DNA from 3 places in the Paenibacillus sp. FSL H7-0756 genome. Region 2 is predicted to be linked to each of the others. Evidence: riboswitches for the same ligand, from Rfam matches in the RefSeq annotation. Region 2 holds a riboswitch; each other region holds the start of a gene.

Region 1 (7,438 bases), on a different contig from region 2:
CGGGGATAGAGGGGGGAGCGTAGGCCGAATGTAATCGGAAAACCGATCATAATTGGATTGGTACATCCTGTACGCGGCTTGAGCATCAACATCGTACCACCCGCAGTGTGCCTGGTCTAAAATTAAGGAGCAGTGATGAGCTGCGCGAATCTCCGCGTGGTCTCGCGTATATCCTCAGCTCCGGCAATGGCCGAGATGATGGAGATTCCATCCGCACCCGCACGGATGACCGGCGGAGCATTCTCCAGGGTGATGCCGCCGATGCCCACCACGGGAATGGTCAGGCCGCTTCGTCTTAGCTCTTCAATGACAGTAGTTCCCCGGACGGCCTGGGCATCATCCTTGGATGAAGTAGGATAGACAGGACCGATTCCGAGATAATCGGCTCCGTCCGCGATAGCCTGCCGGGCTTCCGTCAGATTATGCGCGGAGACCCCGATGATCTTATGCTCACCGAGCTGCTCCCGGATCAGCCGGGCGGGCAGGTCATCCTGGCCGACATGAATGCCGTCGGCATCCAGCGCAGCGGCAAGCTCCAGGTCATCATTCACGATGAACGGAATGTTATAAGCCCGGCATATCTGCCGGAGCTGTTGTCCAAGATGGAGCAGAGCGGCACCTTTGAGCGCGGAGGGACCCTTTTCCCGGAACTGGAACAGAGTAATGCCCCCGTCAGCAGCAGCGGTTAAAGTGTCCTCCGGCGAGAGGCGGCAGTTCACACTGCCCATAATGAAGTACAGCTTCAGCAGCCTGCGTATATCCTCGCTGTCAATCCGTGTCATAGCGTTATCCCCCTTGATCTCATCCGGTTCCTGTAAGCAAAATGATTCGTCGGCCCCTGCCCGGCCCCTATGTTCAGGCTATCCTCAATCGCGGCTTGAATGAAGGCCTTGGCGGTCTGGACAGCTTCTGGCATGGAATGGCCCAGCGCAAGACCTGCCGTCACCGCAGCTGAGAAGGTGCAGCCGGTTCCGTGAGTATGCTTCGTCGCAATCCGCGGGCTGGACATATACTGGAATTCCCGTCCGTCATAGAGCAGATCCACCGCCTCATCTCCTGACGGGTCATGTCCGCCTTTCAAGATAATATACTCGGGTCCCATCTGATGAAGCAGTCTTGCTGCCTTCTCCCGGTCTTTCCTGCCCTGAATCTTCATTCCCGTCAGCATCTCTGCTTCAGGAAGATTGGGGGTAATGGCGAGCGAGAGCGGAAGCAGGCTTGTAATCAGGGCTTGCACTGCCTCCTGGAGCAGCAGCTGTGAGCCGCCCTTGGCGACCATGACCGGATCGATCACCAGCTTTTGCTGCCAGCCGTACTGCTGCACTTTACTGGCAACGATGCGGATAATGTCACTGCTGAACAGCATCCCTGTCTTAATGGCATCCGGCGGCAGGTCACTGCCGATCGAATCCAGCTGGGCTGCAACGGACTCCGGCTCCATCGGATAGACTCCCTGGACACCTAGTGTGTTCTGGGCGGTGAGTGCAGTAAGTGCAGACATGCCGTACACTCCCAGCTCCTGAAAAGTCTTCAAATCCGCCTGGATCCCGGCCCCGCCGCCGCTGTCAGAACCGGCAATGGTCAATGCTTTGCGTATGCTAGTCATCTTGTTCTCTCCTTTGGGGTGTGCGTTTTAGGCTTCGAGCAGCTTCAGCCGGGATCGGCTGTTGTATTGCTCCGGAGTCACCAGTGACAATTGATTCAGGAACAAGGTCTGGAAGCTGCCTGGACCTTGGCCTTCAGCAGCCTCAGCCGCAAGCTCTGCTGCCACGCCGTATAAGGAGAGGGCCTCGGCAGCCGCCTCTAGCACATCCCCGCCGCTTACGGCAAGAAATGCGCCCACTACAGCACTTAGCAGGCAGCCGGTTCCGGTTACCCGGGTCATAATGGAGTGGCCGTTGCTGGCGATATAAGTGCGCTTGCCGTCTGTGATGATGTCTTCCTTGCCGGTGATAATCACAACACAGTTCAGCTTCTGCGCCGCTTTAATGGCTAGAGCGACTACATCGCCTTCGCCTGCTCCGGCATCCACGCCTTTGCTTGCCCAGCTCTCCCCGGCCACATTGGCAACCTCAGCCACATTGCCGCGCAGCGCTGTCAGCTGAAGCTCACTGAGCAGCCCCGCCGTAACGTTCGTGCGGTAGGCGGTAGCCCCGGCTCCAACGGGATCAAGCACTAGCGGCACATGGTGGCGGTTCGCAGCCTTCCCGGCCCGGGTCATGGAAGCGATGGCAGCTTCATTCAGCGTGCCGATGTTCAGCACAACCGCCCCGGACATGGCGGCGACATCCGCTACTTCTTCGATGGCATCGGCCATGAACGGCGAGGCTCCCAGAGCCAGCAGCCCGTTCGCTGTGAAGTTAGCGACTACGATATTCGTGATATTATGCACCAGCGGGTTCGCCTGGCGTACTTTGGACAGATAAGACATATGAATTCCTCCTGAAGGTATAATTTAAAAATTAATAAAAGCATTCTTAATATCCACATCCGCTGCCAGCAAGCCGTTCTCCATCAGCCACTGGTTCACCTGCTCCCATGATGCGCTGTCCTGATAGCCGAAGGGCTGGGAACCGGCATCCATCAGCGGCAGCAGGATCTCCAGACTGCGCTGTTCAATCACTTCATCCAGCGGCGCGGTGTCCTCCTGATGGGCAAGCAGCAGCTTCAGCGCTTCATCCGGGTGACCGGCTACATACTGCTGGCCTTTTCTGATGGCATCCACGAATTTCTGATAAAAGCCCTGCGAATCCTGCAGTCCCTGCTCACTGGCGGCCAGCACCAGCTCATAATAATCCGGGACCCCGTAATCCACGGGATTGAAGGAGCGGACCGGATGGCCTTGCTGCTCCAGAATCAGCTGCTCATGGTTGATGAACCCGCCCATAATTCCATCCACCCGTCCGGTGGAGAGGGCAGGAATCAGCTCAAAACCGACATCCACCAGCTTGAGGGAGGAAGGGTCCCCGCCGTCGCTTTTCACCATCGTATTCAGCATCGCTTCATATAACGGAACGGAGGAATATCCGGCCAGCTTGCCTGACAGCTCTCCCGGGCGGGTAATGCCGCTGTCAGCGGCTACCATGAGATGATTCAGCGGGTGGCGCACCAGCGCGGCAATCGACTTGACCGGAATCTGCTCCCCCCGTGCCATCAACACCTGCGGCTGATAGCTGAGTGCCAGATCCACCTTACCCGCAGCAACCAGCTTCAGCGCATCATTGGTATCGGCCGGCATCTGAATCTCAACCTCCAGACCTTTCTCAGCGAAATAACCTTCAGCCTCTGCCGCATACAAAAAAGAGTGAACCGCATTGGGATACCAGTCGAGCATAATCGTTAGCTTATGGGCTGCTTCTTCAGCTCCAGTACCAGCCGGGGAGCCGGAGGCCGCCGGATTGTTCGTATTGGCGCAGCCTGCCAGGACAGGCAGCATACAGAGGAGCAGAGCGGACAGCAGCATGGCTGGCCTTGAAATTGCATGGTGCAGATAACGGGCATAGCGGATAGTAATCATGAATAACGTCCTCTTTTCTTCAGAATAATCTTCTCCAGTGCGGCGACTGCCAGAAACAGCAGGATACCGAGTAGAGATAATAAGACAACAGCGGCGAACATCTTGGCGCTCTGCAGATTCCCGGCCATTCTGCGGCTGAAATAGCCCAGCCCCCGGCTGCCCCCAAGCCATTCCCCGATCGTTGCACCAATCACACAGTACACAGCAGACAGCTTCAGTCCGGAGAAAAAAGAGGGCAAAGCCAGCGGAACGCCCACCTTCCCGAGAATCTGCCAGCGGCTCGCGCCGTAGGTAAGCAGGAGCTCCCGGTAAGCGTCCGTGTTCTTGGACAATCCGTCATAGGTGCCGATGACCACCGGGAAGAAAGCAGTCAGGAAGACAACGGCGACCTTGCTCCACAAGGTATAGCCGAACCACATGATGAACAGGGGCGAGAGGGCGATCAGCGGAACCGTCTGGCTGATGATCAGCAGCGGATACAGTGCCTTGGCCAGCGGACTGAACAGGTGCATGGCGATCCCCAGCAGGCTGCCGCAGATCACTGACAATGCGAAGCCTGTGAGTACCTCCAGCAGAGTAGCAGGCAGATGCACCCCGAATAACAAGCGGCGTTCCTCCAGCAAAGCCATGCAGATCGCAGACGGAGCCGGAAGAATGAAGGGAGGAATCAGGCCCAGCCGGGCTACTGACTCCCAGACCGCAAGCGCCAGCAGGGCGAGCAGGGCCGCCGGACCGTAATGCTGGAGCAATCTTCTAGGAGCGGCGGTTCTCATATAGCTTCAGCTCCAATTCCTGGCGCAGGGCGGCGAACTGCGGTTCATAGTTCAGACTGTGATGACGCGGACGGGGGAGACCGGCTGAGAATTCCTGCATCCCGCTGCCCTCTCTGCCGGTCATTAGATAGATTCTGTCACTGAGCAAGAGCGCCTCTTCCAGGTCATGGGTGATGAACAGCACCGTTTTGTCCAGCTCCGCCCATAACTCCAGCAGCCAACGCTGCAGCGAGCGCTTCGTAATGGCATCGAGCGCCCCGAACGGCTCATCGAGCAGCAGCAGGTCGTTTCCGGCCGCCACGGTGCGGAGGACCGCCACGCGCTGCCGCATTCCGCCCGACAGCTCCTGCGGATAAGCCGCTTCGGTCCCGTCAAGGCCGAAGCGGCGCAGCAGGGTGCGGATCTCGGCAATAGCGGCTGCTTTGGGCCGGCTGCGCTTGAGCTCCCAGGGCAGCAGACAATTGTCCAGTACGGTGCGCCAGGGCAGAAGAAGATCCTGCTGGGGCATGTAGGCCACACTGCCCAGCCTCTTCGCAGCTGCAGAGGACTCGGCTCCGTTCAGCATAATCCTGCCGCTGCCCGGCTCCAGCAGACCGGCGATGATTTTGAACAAGGTGCTTTTGCCGCATCCGCTTCCGCCTACGACAGAGATGAATTCGCCGCGCTGCACATTCATGGACAGCTCTGAGAAGACGGGGGTCCGGGACGAACCGGTCCCGAAGGCATAGGACAGATTGCTAATATTGATCATAAGACTATGTACGAAGCCTCCTTGAAATTGGTATAGATACTGTGCGGAGCACAAAAAAAGCCCCATTCATTCCCGGAGGCAATGAATGGGGCGGAAGGTACAGTCAGCTGCGGCCCTGTGACGGGAACCACTGATACATTCTGCTCCACTTCCCTCCGCTGGTATGATCCAGATCAGGTTCAAAGGGTCCGGAGCTTAAGCTCCGTCTCAGTCGGCCGACTCCCCTAGTGAATAATGTTGCTATTGAATTCGTAATTGCTACTTAATATACCACAAATTTCCCTCTTGTAAAGGGCAGGCGGTCAGCGCTTCGCCAGACCGGTCACGAACAAAGTGACGATGCCCCTGGAGATGTCCAGCTTGGAGGAGTGGTGCCGCTTCTGCTCATACAGGTACAGATCGGGACTGAGGATAGAGATTAAGGCCGTGGCCGCAAAGGCCGGATCAATGTCAATAATCTCACCACCTGCCGCAGCGCGCTCCAGCAGCTCTGTCATCATCACGCCCAGCCGCTGAAAAAAAGGATGCTCAAACTGGGTCAGCTGCTTCTTGCCGGTGAACTCGGCTTTGATCATATTCAGCAACTCGGCATATTGCTCTATGAAATCGGCAATCTGCTCAATGCTGCTCTGCAGCTGAGCGAGAGCCGGGGCTTCGCCGGCACTGGCAGCCACCTGCTGCTCCAGCCCGGACAGGAATTGGTCTGCGCTGCCCTTCAGCAGGGCAGAACAGATCTCACCCTTATCTGTGAAACGGCGGTACAGGGAGCCTTGCCCTATGCCTGCCCGCTTGGCAATGCTGTACATGCTGACCGCCTCAAGTCCGCTCTCGGTGAACAACTGGCGGGCAGCTTCAAGAATCCGCTGTACATAAGGATCGGCGGACATGGGCGAAGCGGATTCTATGGCTTGCGAAGCTGACGGCTGGAGCTGTGCAGCGTCGGTGTCTGGCTTTTTCATGAGAACCCCTTTCAGAAAAGAATTGACACAACGGACAATTGTCCGTAGACTATGAATTGCACTTACGGACAGTTGTCCGTTCACTCATTATATAGAACAATCTGCCCGCAGGTCAATGAAGAACGCGGACAGCTTTAGGAGGAGAAGAGACATGGATCAGACCTTGAAGCAGGAAGCCGATTTCCGGCTGTCCAGCATTCTGGTTCCGCTGCTGGCCATTATTGCCGGAGTATTTATGGTTGTGCTGGACAGTACGGCGATGAACGTAGCCTTGTCCAGGCTGGTGGTGGATTTCAAGACGGATCTGCATACGCTGCAGTGGGTAGTTACCGGATATATGCTGGCCCAGGCTTCAGTTATCCCGTTGTCAGGCTGGCTGTCTGACCGGTTCGGGGCCAAGACAGTCTTCCTGACGGCGGTAATTGTGTTTACGATAGGCTCGATTCTGTGCGCTACACCAAGCAGCGCCGAATGGCTGATTGTTTTCCGGGTCATTCAGGGACTGGGCGGCGGCTGTGTGCTCCCTGTAGGGATGGCCTATGTGTACAGACTGGCTCCCAAAAGCAAGGTTGGCGTAGTCATGGGCATTATGGGCATTCCCGTCCTGTTCGCACCGGCTATTGGTCCGGTATTGTCGGGCTGGCTGGTTGAATACCATTCCTGGCGCTGGATCTTTCTCATTAATATTCCGATTGGCATCATTGCGGTGCTGATTGGACTGCGCAAGCTGCCGAATGCGGCGAAGAACAGCGTGCCCGGCATGGATAAGCTAGGTATGGTTCTTGGCCCGCTGGCTTTTGCTTCGCTCACTTACGGAGTTAGCCAAGGCGCTCAGAGCTGGACCTCCGAGAAAACGCTGATCGGGCTGCTGCTGGGCGCTGTGGCGCTAATCGCTTTTGTCATCGCAGAGCTGCGCTCCAAGACACCGCTGCTGGAGCTGCGGATTCTGAAATCTGTAGATTTCACGACAGGAATCATCGTGCAATGGATCGCCCAATTCGGCTTATACGGCGCGTTATTCCTGCTCCCGCAATTTCTGCAGCAGGCCCGCGGCTTCGGCGCATTTGATACCGGTCTGACGCTGCTGCCGCAGGCGATCGCTTCCGGGCTGATGATGCCTATTGCCGGGATACTGTTCGACCGGATAGGTGTGCGCTGGCTCGTGGTCTGCGGCCTCAGTCTGGTCTCCGGCGCGTTATTCCAGTATTCCCATGTGGATCTTACCACGCAGAGCCGCGATTTGATTCTTCCGCTGATCATGTGCGGGGCCGGCATGGGTATGATGATGATGCCAATGAACACGCATCTGCTCAACAAGGCGCCAAGCCATCTGGTGAACCGGGTAACCTCGCTGACGAACTCGATGCAGCAGGTAATTACTTCGCTGGCCGTCTCGACGCTGGTTACCATTCTGACCGCAAGAACAACGGCGCGCGGC
Region 2 (7,438 bases):
CATTCGGCCACCACTGCACCCATCACCGCATAGGTGGCGGATATTTTGAGCCCGGAGAACAGGGAGGGCAGGGAGCCGGGAAGCTCCAGCCGGGTGAAGATCTGCCACTTGCCCGCACCGGCCATCTTCATATAATTCATCATCACCCGGTCGCTTTGGGCCAGCCCGCCCATGGCTGCAACAGCTACAGGGAAGAAGCAGACGAGGGTGATCAGGATGATTTTGGGCAGCAGGCCGAACCCGAACCAGATAATCAGCAGCGGGGCCAGCGCAATGGAGGGCACATTTTGGCTGAGGATCAGCAGCGGATAGATCGCCCGCTTGACCCAGGGCAGCAGATGCAGCAGCAAGGCGGTGAGCAGGCCGATGCCTGTGCCGACCGGGAAGCCGATCAGGGTCAGCCGCAGCGTGGCGGCGGTGTGCTCCCAGATCCCGGAGGCATTGTTCTTCGACTCACGCGCGATATCTGCGGGGCTGGGCAGCTGGTAGGCTGGGATGTCGAACAGCATAACCGATAACTGCCATATCCCGACAAAAAAGAGGACCGCCACAAAGGGCGGCCACACTAGCTTCCAGGTGCTTCTCACGGCCGGTATTTCTCGGTCAGCTTATCCATGCTGATGCCGCCCGGATTATGGGCGATCTTGATCTGTGAGATGACACTCGGGCTGCCGGAGGCGATCAGCGCCTCATGCATGTCACGCACAATATCCAGCAGCTCGGACAGCTCGCCTTCCATCGTGGTCTCCAGCGGATTCACCTGATGCTTCACGCCTGATTTCTGAATGACCTCAATGGCCTTGTCCACATAAGGGATAGAATCCTCGTTGTTCGGTGTCTTGGGAATGACCTGAATGCTGAGCAATGTATTAGCCATGATGAATCCTTCCTCTCAAGTTAAGTATAAGATTCCCGCTATGCGGGTTGATTATGATTCCGGCAAAAATTCATTCGTAAACGTGCTCTCCGCATCCAGCGGCTTATCCAGCAGCTTCAGGCCGTACATCCAGTCGGCGTAATTCTTCCAGATTTCAAGCTTCTGCTCGCCCCAGCGCGGGGCGTCGTCCTTGTATTTCGGGCTAAGCCATTTCTGGCTGGCCAGCACCAGCTTGGGGTCCAGATCAGGTACAGCATCGGACAAGACCGTCGCGGCTTCTTCCGGGTTATCGATCGCGTACTGATATCCCTTGGACGTAGCCTTAAGGAAGGCCTTCACCACTTCAGGGTGCTGGGCGATTTCCTTCTCGCTAGTGGTTAGCACCGGGGTGTAGTAATCCAGCTGCGGAGCGTAATCCTTCAGATACAGCATATCCAGCGGCTCGCCGCGCAGCTCGGCCTCTACCCCGGTCCACGCATAGAAGATCCAGGCAAAGTCAATATCCCGCTTCACGGCTGTGAAAAAGTCCGCTTCGCCGATATTCACCAGCTTCACCTTGGAGACATCCCCGCCTTCGGGGTCCATGATGGCTTTCATGGCAGCCTGCTCCGCAGGGGAGCCCCAGCCTCCGTAGGTTTTGCCTTCGAAATCCTTCGGCGTCTTAATATTGCGGTCCTTCGGAGCCGCGAAACCGGAGGTATTATGCTGAATGATTGCAGCAATCGACACCAGCGGCACATCCTGCAGCCGGGCCAGGGTTAGGGCTTCCTGGGCACTTATGCCGAACTGAGCTTCGCCGGAAGTGACCATCGTATCGGACCCGGCAGCGCCAGGCTGTACAATCTGCACATCAAGACCTTCCTCCGCGTAATAGCCCAACTCCTTGGCAGCATACAGGCCGGTATGATTCGTGTTCGGTGTCCAGTCCAGGGCAATCTTGACCGGGGTCAGAGCCTTAGGTGCATCCGTGGGTGCGGCTGCGGTTGCATCAGGTGCAGCCGTGCTGTTCCCGGCAGCAGGTGCGCTGGCCCCCGCATTGCCGCTGTTGTTCCCTCCGCCACAGCCCGCTACGGTGAGCAGCAGCATGGAGCTGAGCAGTAGTGTGACTGTTTTTTTGACTCCCATTTCTCTTTCTCTCTCCTTCCAGCAACCCCTGGTCTTCAGAGCTTACAGAAACCTTATTCCTGTACATCCTTAGAATCAAAAAAGCGTCCCGATGATCGGGACGCCAGTGACTTGCGTGAGGGGACTTCAGCTGCAGTACCGCTTAAGGCACTGTGCCGAATGAAGATTCCTACGCTGGCATTATCCAGATCAGGTATAAGGGTCAGTATCTTGTGGGATACAATCTCAGCCGGCCAATTCCAGCACCCCTGGTTCTATAAAGTTCACAGGTATTGCTATGTTCTTACGGTGTATTATAGACGGCAGCCCCGCCGTTGTCCACCCTCTCTGTCTTAATCCTCCAGTTTGAGCGGCAGAGTCCAGGGACCTTTCCATATAAAAATGGGCTTCGAAAGTATAAAACGCAGCTTATCCGCGCCCGGCTCTGTAATCAGGTTAAGAGTCTTCATGACACGCGGTGTGCCTTCACTCTCCTCCCACCCAAAGGAATAAGGCTCCTTAGAGCCCGGATAGCTGACAGAGAAATGGGTAAGTGACTTTGCCCCCGCCGGGTTAAATTTCAAGTCTATATCTACATTGACCTCTGTCTCACTGCTGCGGGTGATGCGGGTGAAGTCTACCGGATATCCGGCGATCTCAGCAGTAATATCCAGCGTTCTGCTCTCTCCGATAGCGGGCAGCGGCAGGGTAACTTTCTGGGAGACGGCTTCCTGATCGGATACCTCGATGTAAGGGATGACGACTGTATAAGGATGTCCTCCGGCTTCCTTCTGTTCACGGAACAAGAGCTCAGAATAGTAGCCTATAGAGGATGGAGAGTGCTCGGTAGAGACTTTTACTCCTGCTGCATTCTCGACATAGGTGCCATTCCAGGGCATTAGCGGCTCTAGTGTATAAGAAGATGCAGCGGATGCGGTTTTCTGAAGAGCCGGGACCAGTTCAACACGGACAAGCCCATCACCCAGCCGTACCGGAAAAGCGGAAATCCGCACATCCTGCTGGACATCGCTGACCCCGAGCTGCTGCAGGTCATCGGCGGTCTGCGGCGGCCCCAGGACAAGCGGTCCAATGACCGTGCTATTAATGTATAAGGTTACCGCTTCTTCAGCCTGTAAAGTGAGATCATGGGGAAGAAGAGCGCTGTAGCTTGCATCCCAGTCGAGACCTCCAGAGGAAGTTCGCGAATTGAACATGAAGGTATAGCGGGTTCCTCCGATGTCTGCCTGAAATTCATTAATAATGCGAGTCTTCTGCCCCCGAAGATTAATGGTTGCGCGGTTCTCTTGCACAAGGATAGCGTTGACAGTCAGTTCACCCCGACCTACAGCAGCGGTGAAAGGCTTCTTCAGCACATATAACGGGCTGTCGGGACTATTCTCCACTACGGTGTGAAGGCCGGGCAAGAAGCTGAACACTTGCTTCAGGCCCGCCTGGACGCTGGGCGAAGTGAACACCAGCCCTGCGCCAAGCAGAAGGGCTGCGGCAACTCCGGTATAAGCCTGCCGGCGGCTTCTGCGGACGGAAGGCAAGCGGCGCTGTACGTCAGGAGCGGTCCCGGTCCGGGACAAGGTGCGCACTTTGATTCTGCTTATGGCTTCAAGCTCCTCTTCCGATGGAGCGGCTGATTGAGGCTCGGCGGTCAGCGTGTTCAAGGCCAGCTCCGCTTCACTGAACTCCAGCGCATCGAGCTGATCGAACAGCTCCTGCTCACCGGTGGTCAACTCTTTCTTCATGGCCTAAGTCCTCCTCTCTGTTTGGTTTAGTCTGCTGCAGAGTTTGCTTCAGAATGGTTCGGCACCGGTACAGCCGGTTCTCTACAGCTTTTTTCGTTAAGTCAAAAGCCTCAGCCAGTTCATCCAGACTCTCATAGAGATAATACCGGCGCAGAAACAGGCTGCGGTCCGGCTCCTGAAGCTGCTTGATATGGTGCAGCAGTTCTTCCGCTGCCTCACGCCGCAGAATTTCCTGCTCGGTGTTGCTGCTGCTCCGGACGGGGATGGCTGCCTCGCCCATCGTCTGATCAAGCCCGGGCTGTAATTTACGCCGCAGATTCAGCGCCTTATATTTGGCAAGGATTAGAATCCATGTGCGGAATGAGGCCCGATCAGGATCGTACTGTCCGATGTTGTTCCAGGCAGCTAAGAATACATCACTGACACATTCCTCAGCATCCTCTGCCCGCCCGCAGCCGCCCAGAATGCGCTTGACCAGCCTAAGCACATCCGTTCCATAGTAATCCATAGCATCGGCAAGTGCCTGCTTATCTCCTCTGCTGAACCTGCCGGGCCAGGAGAGGCTGTCATAGTCTTTAGGTGTCATATGAACCTCCGGTAATTCTTCCCATCCCTCAGGTGGAAGCTAGTGCTGATTATGTCTAACTACTGGTTACTACGCTTGATGGCAGACAAATCACTCACAAGATCTCTGAATGCGTACCAAAAAACAGCGATACTCCCCTGGCGGAAGCATCGCTGTTTTTTTGTTTATCTATTCGGATGTGTCTTAATCCCTCGTATAATGCCGCTTCTTGCGGCGGCTGCGGATGCCGTTCCAGATCTCTCTCAGCGTTAAGCCGACACTGACGGTGATCCCGGAGAAGGTCAGGAACAGAGCCAGATACTCGAACGCGGAGTACTCCAGCATTTTGCTCCAGTCGATCTGTCCCTTCAGATCCTCGATCACCTGATTCATCCCGTAAATCCCGCTGATGACCGTAAACACGGTGAGCACCATCAGGAGCGTATCCCGCCGTTTGGCCTGGAATTTGTCCTGATACTGGAACAGGTCATTCAGGGTCATTTTCACCTCATCGAACAGGGCATCATTGCCATACACCTTACGCAGCTGAAAAAAAATCTCCCGCCCCTGCGACTGCGAAATCAGCTCCAGGAAGTAGAATTTGGCCGAGAATTTGTTGATCAGAAAGATCAGATTCTCGATCTCGTCGTAATCGTGGTTGATGCGCAGCCGGGAATGCAGATTGGCGAGCTTCAGCAGTACGATTTTATGAAATATACTCAGCAGCAGCCCATAATAATACTCTCCGTACATCTGGTTGGCCAGCTCCGTGGCAATATCGGGCTTCGCCCGGCTCAGGCAGCAGAAGGTCTGCTCGTTCGTCATATAATAGGTGTCCGGCCCCCAGCGGTTATAGCAATGCTCACGGGTGTACTGCTCGATATACTCAGGATCACTCGCGCTGGTAAAAGGCCTGCCCTCCAGATTCAGCCCATCCAGCTGGGAGGCACGGTAGCGCAGCCTGACACTGATCTCATCCAGGTTTTCCTCACGGTTGAAGCCATAGAAGGCCTGCACCAGCATCCGTTCATCTACGAAAAAGGGCAGGGTCTCGAAATACGCGCCATCAATTTCGGCCGGGTCGAGAAACGGCTCTAGGCCGGAGACGAGATTCTTGAACACGAAATCCTCCACCCGGCCGAAGGACTTCTCCTGACAATGGATAAAGGTATGTTTATCCTGATGACACACATCCTCCAATGTACGGAACCGGTCGGCGAATTCCAGCACGGTGCTGAAGGGAAGGTTCTCCTCCTCGATAGCCACTCTTATAGTCAGAAAGCCCAGCTCAAACGGACAGAGGAACACATCGGTGGACAGAATCCGGAAATCAACAGACTGGAAGAGCATTTCCAGCCGGCACTGCAGATCGTTTACCCGGGAAAAGCGGCGGAAGGAATCGCTGTCCTTCTCACGCGGAAACAGCACATGAGCGGCAAACGGCAGATAGCTGCGCTCCATTTTCTCATGGGACACGCAGTAGCCTTCTCCGTAATAGGCATTCTCCAGTTCCTTGTTGTCGAGAAAAAAACGCGTAAACCCGTCCTTCTGCAGACTTGCTATCAGCTCTTTATCCTGCCCAGGCTTGATCGAGAAGGGGAAAATGAATTGCAGCAAGGCGGTATGCAGAGTGGGCTCGGATTGCAGTTCAGCCAGCAGTTCAGCCATATATGAATTCCATCCTTATTCGCAGAATATGAACCTTGTCAGTTCCAATTACCCGATTCTCCAGGCGGTCACACTTAACAGAAATAATAAGGCGGCAAAAGCGGCCAAAAGTCCCGAGGTCTGGGCGATCTGCAGATGATCCATGGACCAGCCGGTCAGCAGCGGCAGCACCGCGCCGCCAATTCCGCCGGAGGCGATCATAATGCTGGGCGTCGATTCTTCTGCGCCGGGCAGGAGCTTGCTGGAGAAGACCAGTGCGATCGAGAAGATGCCGGACATGAACAGGCCAAGCAGCAGAATGATCGCAAAGGCGGCAAGCCGGTGACCGGCGTACGGGAAAATGATAAGCAGCAGCAAAGCGGCAAAGCAGCTGACGAGCACATAGATGCGGTAGGAAATCCGCTCGGCGATAACACCGGCGAACAGTCTGCCCGCTGACATGGCGAGCCAGAAGAAGGTGACTGTGAGCGCTGCCGAAGCTTCGCTCATGCCCAGCTTGGCAATGAAGATCGCCGGCATGAAGTTCACCAGACTCATCTCAGTGCCTACATAGAGAAAGAAGAACAGAATGAACAAGCCAAGCACGACCCACTGCTTGCCCTTGTAGGGCAAGGACAATCTTCTGGCGGTTCCTGTTGCCGCAGCGCGGTTAGGGCGGGGGGGCCGCTCATCCAGCGCGCTGTCCAGCGGGCCGAATCTGCTCTTCGCCCAGAAGAGCAGCGAGAGGAGGGAGAAGGCGGCAACGATCAGGAAGGCCAGCCTCCACTGCCCTGCGGCAATCAGCGGACTGGCCGCCAGCGGCATGAGCAGCGCCCCGACACCGAACAGCACCTCCAGCCGGCTCATGGCAACCGCTGTTCCTTCGGTGACTGCGGCTATAATAATCGTGCCGATGACGGCTTCGATCATCCCGAAGCCGAACCCTGCGGCTACGGCAATGACGTACATCCAGCCCCAGGGCGGGAGGAAGGCATAAGCAATCTCGGCGCACAGCAGCAGGCCGGTGGCAATCATAATGCCGCCGCGCTTGCCGAACCGCCGGTTCAGCAGCGGCGAGACCAGTACGCCGGCCAGGAAGCCCGCGAATTGGCTGAAGATCAGCTCGCCCCCTGCACTGTAGCTGCGGTCATAATGCTGGAGCAGCACTGGCAGAATGGAGCCCAGGACGACATGGGCGAGGCCGATTACGAAATAGGAGAGACAGCCGATCCAGATTAGTTTTTTCAAGGATAAGACTCCTTATGAATCAATTTATGAGCAGATGGCAGGATTCAGAATGAACGGGAAGGGTACACTATATTAGGCACAGGTTAATCATAAATCCAAACCGCGGACGTGAATATATAAACTTATATTCACATGAATTTGAAGGGAGCTGTGACGTTAATGGACAACAAAGAGCTGGAGAAAACAATCATACAGGTGCTGGACGACAACAGGTTCGGTTCCTTCGGCACGATTGAAGCCGGT
Region 3 (7,438 bases), on a different contig from region 2:
TCTTGCCTGTCTCAATGGTACCGAGTTCATGATCCAGCTTACAGATTTTGGCACCGGATGAAGTGGCGGCCATAATAATCTGCATCGGGGAGAGGCCGGCTTGTCCTAACAGCTGGATCTCTTTCCACGGCATACCGGCTCTGTACCACGGAGGAGCTTCTTCGATAAAATCATCCCCCAGGCCAATCTCCCCGCCCGCCTGAATAAATCTCCAGAGATTATCCAGGCCTTGCTCCAGCAGCGGCGCTCCGAATTTGTCCTGGAACATCTGGAGTACGGTGAGTGTGGGGACGATTCGGATGCTCCTGCTCACCATTTGCCTTATCAGTTGATCGTCCAGCCGGTCGTAAATCATATGCGCAGCATCGCTGATCCCAGCATCCACCAGAATCTGAAGATTGCGCGCACTTGTAACATGAGCAGATACGTAAGTGCCCATGCTCCGGGCCTCCCGGCAGATCGCTTCAAGAATCTCCTGATTCAGCTGGGGCAGTCCGGCGGTAGCAGGATCGTAGCCGTCTTCCAGCGCTGTTTTGATGAAATGTATTCCTTGTTCCAGGACTTCACGGACCTTAAGCCGCGCCTCATCCACACTCTCTACGCCGATAGGTTCCTGACCACCGTAACCGCCTGGAGCCGTGAAGACCTTGCCAGACGTAAGAATTCTGGGAAAAGCACCGCTCTCCAGCTGCCGCGTATGTGTGACTACATCGTCAATCGATGCTGCCGTAGTCATTCCCTCATCGCGGATCGTAGTAATTCCTTCTGCAAGGCACGCGGCCAAATATTCCGTATGATATCCGTGCAGCGGCTCATTCTGTATGTACTTGAAGCTTGTATGGGCATGGGTGTGAATGAACCCCGGCAAAACGAACAGACCCTCCAGGTCGATCACTTTAGTTGCGGAGTCAGGCCCGGATCTCCCGTTAATGTCACTTTGCTGTGTTATGGTGCCGAAGCGGCCATTAACAATCTCAATGTTTGTATGATGCAGCGGCGGCCGTCCGGTTCCATCGATTACCGTTCCGTTCACCAGCAAGATGCGCTCATTTCCCATGGTGGAAGCGTCCTCTCCGTTAAGGTAGTTGTCTTTCCTCACAAAGTATAGGGCTTTCCCCCTAGCGGATATAGATAATATTCTTTTTGGAAACGTTCGTTGCTTACCGTACTATCGTTCCGCAACAGGTGCCGGTGAATGAAGATTGGTTGTTTGGGCGGCTGCCAAGTGTGGTAAGTAACATAACGTACAGCCAAGCAGGCACACTGCCTGATGCATAAACACCAGACCTTAAGCCATGCTAACATGATTAATCAACATTACTGTGGACAGCGAAAGGAGAATGGATTATGCCAGACACTAACAAACAACCTGTCAAAACCCTGCCCCCGCAGGTACAGGATCAACGCCCGGGAATTGAGAGTGAGATGAACCCGCTCCCGGAGTTTGAGACACCGGCGTATAAGGCAGCAGGCAAGCTGCTGGGCAAGGCCGCGCTCATTACCGGAGGCGACAGCGGGATCGGGCGTGCGGTTGCCGTTCATTTTGCCAAGGAGGGAGCGGATGTAGTGATCTCCTACTTGAACGAGCATGAGGATGCGGAAGAGACCAAGCGCCAGGTGGAGCAGGAGGGCAGAACATGCATTCTGATCGCCGGGGATATTGGGGACGAATGCTTCTGTCAGAGCCTGATTCGTCAAACCGTTGAAGGACTCGGCAAGCTCGACATTCTGATCAACAACGCGGCAGAGCAGCATCCGCAGGATAAGATTGAGGACATTACGGCAGAGCAGCTGGAGCGTACGTTCCGGACGAATATTTTCTCCATGTTCTATCTGACCAAGGCAGCCATGCCTCATCTTAAAAAAGGTGCTACGATCATAAACACCACCTCCATCACGGCGTATCGCGGCAGCCCGCAGCTGCTGGACTATTCGTCCACCAAGGGAGCGATTCTCAGCTTCACCCGTTCGCTGTCGATGAATCTGGCCGATAAAGGCATCCGCGTGAACGCGGTAGCGCCTGGACCGATCTGGACCCCGCTGATTCCGTCAACCTTTGACGCGAAGAAGGTCAGTGAGTTCGGCGGCACCCAGCCGATGAAGCGCCCGGGACAGCCTGAAGAGCTGGCACCGGCTTATGTATACCTGGCCTCGGACGATTCCTCCTATGTGAGCGGACAGGTGATGCATGTGAACGGCGGCGAGGTTGTCAACGGCTGATGGGTGTAGAATAAGATCTGGATGCAGATTTGTGTGCAACATATAAATTCTATTTTTAAAAAAGCCTAACCGCTTGCCGGCAGGCTTTTTTTCTGCGCTTGTAACTATTACAATATATTTCCGTCTATTTAGTTAATTGGATATGAAAAGGGGATTGGGATGCTTAGAAAAAAAGGATTCATTCTATCTGCAGCGGGGATTTTTGTTTTTCTGGTAGTGTTCATTTACTTGACTCCTTTTGCAGGGAGACTTGTGGCAAATACAAGATTGGAAGGAAAGGCAAAAAGCATTGGGGTTAGAATTACACAGGAATCACCGCCGCTACCCCTTGTTACTTCCGGGAAAACCCAAATTCCGGTTACCCAAAGCAGCTATTGCTGGGGGAAATTAGGATGTGCGGATTATATAGGAGGACAATCCATGGTACAGGGGGTTACTCCCACTGTTATAGAACCTGAGGGGGGGATCCATGTTGCTTTTACTTATAAACCGGCACCCGGCGGGTTAACCGTTCAGCAATTTGCCGATGATAAAGAAGTGCAAATTCCATTGCAGAACGGCTCTTTTAATGCTCCAAAAGAACAAGGCGTTTATTACTATGGCATATCAGCATTCTGGACAACCGAGGATGGTAAATTTTCAGAAGGGAGTTCATCTGTGGTTTTTGTAATTGAAGTAAAATCTACGAAAGAATAGCCCTAAGAGGAATAATATGCTAATATACAACAAGCAAGACGAAACAACCGCATAGAACGATCACTAGGGGTGCCGCAAGGCTGAGACGGGCGTAGTTGCCTGGACCCTTTGAACCTGATCTGGTTTATACCAGCGTAGGGAAGTGGAGAACGAATATTGCAGCGGGGGTATACGGCAAGTGCCGGTATTCCTGTTTCTATTCCAGACTGCTTCCTTTACGGGGGGCGGTCTTTTTTGTGTTGTGGAGTGGTGCAGAGTGAGCTGGAACAGACGGGAGGGGAAGGTCGTTGTACGAAATTCATGCGGTCTCGGATGGGCGGCTACCGCCTGAAGCGCTGGCTGAATGGGCCGCGGCGGTGCATTCTATGGTGGATTATATCCAGCTCCGCGAAAAATCCATGCCCGCCCGCGAACTGCTGGCGGCGGCGCAGCAGATGCTTCAGGCCGGAGTACCGCCATCGAAGCTGGTCATTAATGATAGGATCGATGTTGCCCTGGCCGCCGGGGCAGGCGGTGTACAGTTAGCCTGGCATAGCCTCCCGCCAGCCGCAGTGCGCGGCCTTGCACCGGGCCTGCGGATCGGCAGATCGGTCCACTCGCAGGAAGAGGCGGCGGAAGCTGGAAGGCAGGGAGCAGACTTCTGCCTCTACGGGCATGTGTTCCCTACGGCCTGCAAGCCCGGACAGCAGGCACGCGGACTGGAGCAGCTGGCCGAGGCTGTCCGCTGGAGCCGCATACCGCTGATTGCGCTCGGAGGGATTACCCCGGGCAATGCCGGAGCGGTGCTGGCCCAAGGGGCGGCTGGCATTGCTGTCATGTCGGGGATCTGCGGAGCTCCTGACCCGGTGGCAGCAGCCCGTGCTTATAGGGAAGCGGTTCACAGGGCGGCAGAGCAGTCTTGTAACCCATGATATGGATCAAGTAAAAGGCACAGCAGGAGGTGAACAGGCATGATTGTGACCGTTAACGGTACCCGCCAGAGGGTGGAAGAGAGCTGCCGGACGCTGGCGGATCTGCTGGCCCGGCCCGAGTGGGCCGGGAAGCTGGTCATTGTCGAGCTGAACGGCGAGCTTGCCGGAAGAGAGGTTTATGGCGATACGTTACTGAATGAAGGGGACCGGATTGAGCTGGTTCATTTTGTAGGCGGAGGCTGAACACAAAGACTTATCCCAGGAGGCGTTAAGATGCAAGATCCATTGATGATTGGCGGCGTGACTCTAACCAGCAGACTATTCATTGGCACCGGAAAATACAGCCGTAACACTCTTATTCCCGAGGTCATTACGCGCTCAGGCTCACAGGTCATTACCGTTGCCCTGCGCCGGGTGGACCCGGAGAGCAGTGACAATATTGTCAGCCATATTCCATCCCATATGACTTTACTGCCTAATACCTCTGGTGCGCGCACCGCAGAAGAGGCGGTACGTATTGCCCGGCTGGCGAGATCGGCGGGGCTGGGAAACTGGGTGAAGATTGAGGTCATCAATGACCAGAAATACTTGCTGCCGGATAACATGGAGACCATCCGGGCGACCGAGATCCTTGCAGCAGAGGGCTTCGTGGTGCTTCCGTACATGAGTCCTGATCTGTCCGCTGCCCTGCGGCTGAAGGCAGCGGGGGCTGCGGCTGTGATGCCGCTAGGGGCACCGATCGGGTCCAACCGCGGGCTGCAGACCAAGGAGCTGATCCGGATTCTGATCTCCGAGACGGATCTGCCGGTGATCGTGGATGCCGGAATCGGCAGACCGTCCGAGGCGGCTGAGGCGATGGAGATGGGCGCTGCTGCGGTCCTGCTCAATACAGCGATTGCCACCGCCTCAGATCCGCTGCTGATGGCAGAAGCCTTCCGTGATGCGGTATCCGCCGGGCGCAAAGCTTATCTCGCCGGACTGGGCCCTGTGGAGGAGACGGCGGCAGCCTCTTCACCGTTGACCGGATTCTTGGCCTGACAGATGGAATAGGGAGGAGAGGAACGGTTATGAGCTTTTATGAGACGATGGCCCGGCTGGAGCAGCTTCCTTACGGGACGCTATGGAGCCGTTATACGGCAGAGGATGTGAAGCGCGCGCTTCGTGCAGAGCAGGTGGATGAAGAAGGGCTGATGGCCCTGCTGTCACCGGCAGCGGAGCCTTATCTGGAGGAGATGGCACATAAGGCGCACCGGTTGACGCGTACGCATTTCGGCCATGTGATGCAGCTGTTTACCCCGATGTATCTTGCAGATTTCTGCGTGAATCACTGCACGTATTGCAGCTTCAGTTCTATCTATGATTTTCCGCGCAAAAAACTGACGCTGGAGGAGGTCGCCCGGGAAGCAGAGACCATCGCAGCCACGGGCCTGCGCCATATTCTGATCCTGACCGGGGAATCCCGGAGAGACAGCCCGGCCGGTTATGTGAGGGACTGCGTGAATGTGCTGCGCCGCTATTTTTCCTCTGTCAGCATTGAAGTGAATCCGCTCTCGACAGCCGAATATGCTGAACTCCGGGAAGCCGGCGTGGACGGTCTGACGCTCTACCAGGAGGTCTACCACCAGGAGACTTATCGAGCGCTGCATGTAAAAGGACCCAAACGCGTCTACCGCAACCGGCTGGACGCTCCCGAGCGGGGCTGCCAAGCGGGCTTTCGTTCAGTGAATATCGGGGCCCTGCTCGGCATGTACGAATGGCGGCAGGAGGCGCTGGCGACTGCGCTGCATGCGAGGTATCTGCAGGATAAGTACCCGGAATGCGAAATCGGGCTGTCGATTCCCAGATTCCGGCCTTACTTAGGCGAATTCAACCCCGCAAGCGACGTAACCGACCGGGCGCTGGTGCAGATCATCCTGGCCTACCGCCTGTTCCTGCCGCGCTCCGGCATCTCACTGTCCACACGCGAGCCTGCCGCTCTGCGCGATCATCTGGTCCAGCTCGGCATCACGAAGATGTCCGCCGGGGTATCCACCGAAGTGGGCGGACATTCCCTCGAAGGGGGCACCCCGCAGTTTGAAATCTCGGACAACCGCAGCGTGGCCGAGATAGCCGAGATGCTGCGCTCGCAAGGACTCCAGCCGGTATTCAAGGACTGGGATATCCTGTCTGACCGCTTGGCGTGAGGTAGGTAAGCTGATGTGGCTTAGTTTAAGGTGACTAAACTGGATGTAAGTTAAACTGCCCTGACTAACTGAATGAACTTAGACTGACTAGACTAATCGTGTTTAACTTAACCTGACTAGAAAACTGAGACTAACTCAACTGACCAGACTAATCGTACCTAACGTAACCTGACCATATGCAAATAACCCGCCTCATGGCGGGTTATTTGCATTGTATAAGCGTTGTAGGCTTCGCGTGCTGACTTCTCCTTCTACCACGAAGGCCGTGGGCCGGATGTATGCGAAAAACCGAATACAATTTGCTGGCGTGAGGCGTGTAGGCCAAATGTATGCGAAAAACTGAACACAATGTGCTTGGGCGAAGGTAAGCGGGCCGATTGTGTGTGGAAAACCGAATACAATGTGCCAGCGCGAGGTGCGCGGGTCAAATGTATGCGAATGCCATACTCTACCTACTCTATAGATTCAGGCTGCCCGGCAGACTGCCCCTGACTCGCGCTGGAAGACAGCTCATCCAGCGACATCTCGAAGCCCGGAGCCATGTGTTTAAGGAAATACTCCATCTCAGGCATCTCCAGCACATGCAGCTTCGCGGCGGTCTGCTCCCGGGCGGCGGCGAATTCGCGGTTGCCTGCGGCGACCTCCCAGACGCATTTCAGGTAAGCGTCCAGCACATCCGCTGCTTTGACGTAGCGGAGCAGTCCGGCATCCTCGGAGCCGGGCGGGCTGGTATGGGGCTGCAGGAGCGGCGTGTAGACTGCGCTCAGCTCCGGCGGGATCATGGCCGCCAGCCGGTCGGCGGCCACCTGCTCCATCTCGCGGAAGCTGGACAGCAGACGCGAGTTGTTATGCTTCACCGGCGTGGCGATATCGCCGGTGAAGACCTCGGTGGCGTCGTGGAACAGCGCCATCGTGGATGCACGGTCGGCGTTCAGCGACCGGCCGAAATGGGCATTGCCAATGGTGCACAGCATATGCGCCAGCAAGGCGACCTGGAACGAATGCTGCGCCACGTTCTCCGGGGCGGTGCTGCGCATGAGGCTCCAGCGCTGGATATATTGCAGCCGGTAGAGATAGGCGGAGAAATGGTAGTTCAATTTTGAGGTAACCCCTTTCATGAGCAGCTTAATGTGCTATTATAGTAACTAATTGTACCAGAGTTAGGGCCGCTTGAACCAGATGGAGAGGAGACTGAATGAAGATGCAGCATTTTGAAGAGAGCATTTATAATTTGATTGTAGAGACCTCCACGAACCTGCCGGGTGATGTGCGCCGGGCGGTGGCCAGAGGGCGCGCACTGGAAGACCGGGCAACACGCTCCGGACTGGCACTGACCACGATAGCGCAGAATATCGGAATGGCGGAGCAGCAAATATCGCCGATCTGCCAGGATACGGGGATGCCGACTTTTATAATCCATACGCCGGT

What was found. A riboswitch is a leader RNA that binds a small molecule or an ion and turns the genes downstream of it on or off. The one in region 2 is predicted to bind thiamine pyrophosphate.
Region 1: linked by a shared signal. The riboswitch ahead of NST04_RS22325 (ABC transporter ATP-binding protein) and the one ahead of NST04_RS01445 (ABC transporter substrate-binding protein) in region 2 are both predicted to bind thiamine pyrophosphate.
Region 3: linked by a shared signal. The riboswitch ahead of NST04_RS32910 (thiamine phosphate synthase) and the one ahead of NST04_RS01445 (ABC transporter substrate-binding protein) in region 2 are both predicted to bind thiamine pyrophosphate.

The regions. Positions count from the first base shown of each region.
Region 1 covers NZ_JBBOVT010000002.1:1,305,113-1,312,550, reverse strand. Annotated here, with positions in the region: gene NST04_RS22355 (GNAT family N-acetyltransferase) at 1-34, shown strand, start outside; gene thiE (thiamine phosphate synthase) at 123-782, opposite strand; gene thiD (bifunctional hydroxymethylpyrimidine kinase/phosphomethylpyrimidine kinase) at 779-1,606, opposite strand; gene thiM (hydroxyethylthiazole kinase) at 1,634-2,431, opposite strand; gene NST04_RS22335 (ABC transporter substrate-binding protein) at 2,456-3,517, opposite strand; gene NST04_RS22330 (ABC transporter permease) at 3,514-4,290, opposite strand; gene NST04_RS22325 (ABC transporter ATP-binding protein) at 4,271-5,041, opposite strand; TPP riboswitch at 5,175-5,277, opposite strand; gene NST04_RS22320 (TetR/AcrR family transcriptional regulator) at 5,344-6,000, opposite strand; gene NST04_RS22315 (DHA2 family efflux MFS transporter permease subunit) at 6,152-7,438, shown strand, end outside.
Region 2 covers NZ_JBBOVT010000001.1:325,458-332,895, reverse strand. Annotated here, with positions in the region: gene NST04_RS01455 (ABC transporter permease) at 1-587, opposite strand, end outside; gene NST04_RS01450 (thiamine-binding protein) at 584-877, opposite strand; gene NST04_RS01445 (ABC transporter substrate-binding protein) at 929-2,002, opposite strand; TPP riboswitch at 2,152-2,262, opposite strand; gene NST04_RS01440 (hypothetical protein) at 2,335-3,735, opposite strand; gene NST04_RS01435 (sigma-70 family RNA polymerase sigma factor) at 3,710-4,321, opposite strand; gene NST04_RS01430 (hypothetical protein) at 4,505-5,968, opposite strand; gene NST04_RS01425 (MFS transporter) at 6,017-7,195, opposite strand; gene NST04_RS01420 (pyridoxamine 5'-phosphate oxidase family protein) at 7,355-7,438, shown strand, end outside.
Region 3 covers NZ_JBBOVT010000003.1:1,633,248-1,640,685, forward strand. Annotated here, with positions in the region: gene NST04_RS32895 (amidohydrolase family protein) at 1-1,057, opposite strand, end outside; gene NST04_RS32900 (SDR family oxidoreductase) at 1,348-2,220, shown strand; gene NST04_RS32905 (hypothetical protein) at 2,380-2,916, shown strand; TPP riboswitch at 2,972-3,074, shown strand; gene NST04_RS32910 (thiamine phosphate synthase) at 3,204-3,827, shown strand; gene thiS (sulfur carrier protein ThiS) at 3,867-4,070, shown strand; gene NST04_RS32920 (thiazole synthase) at 4,101-4,865, shown strand; gene thiH (2-iminoacetate synthase ThiH) at 4,895-6,010, shown strand; gene yfbR (5'-deoxynucleotidase) at 6,463-7,107, opposite strand; gene NST04_RS32935 (fumarate hydratase) at 7,212-7,438, shown strand, end outside.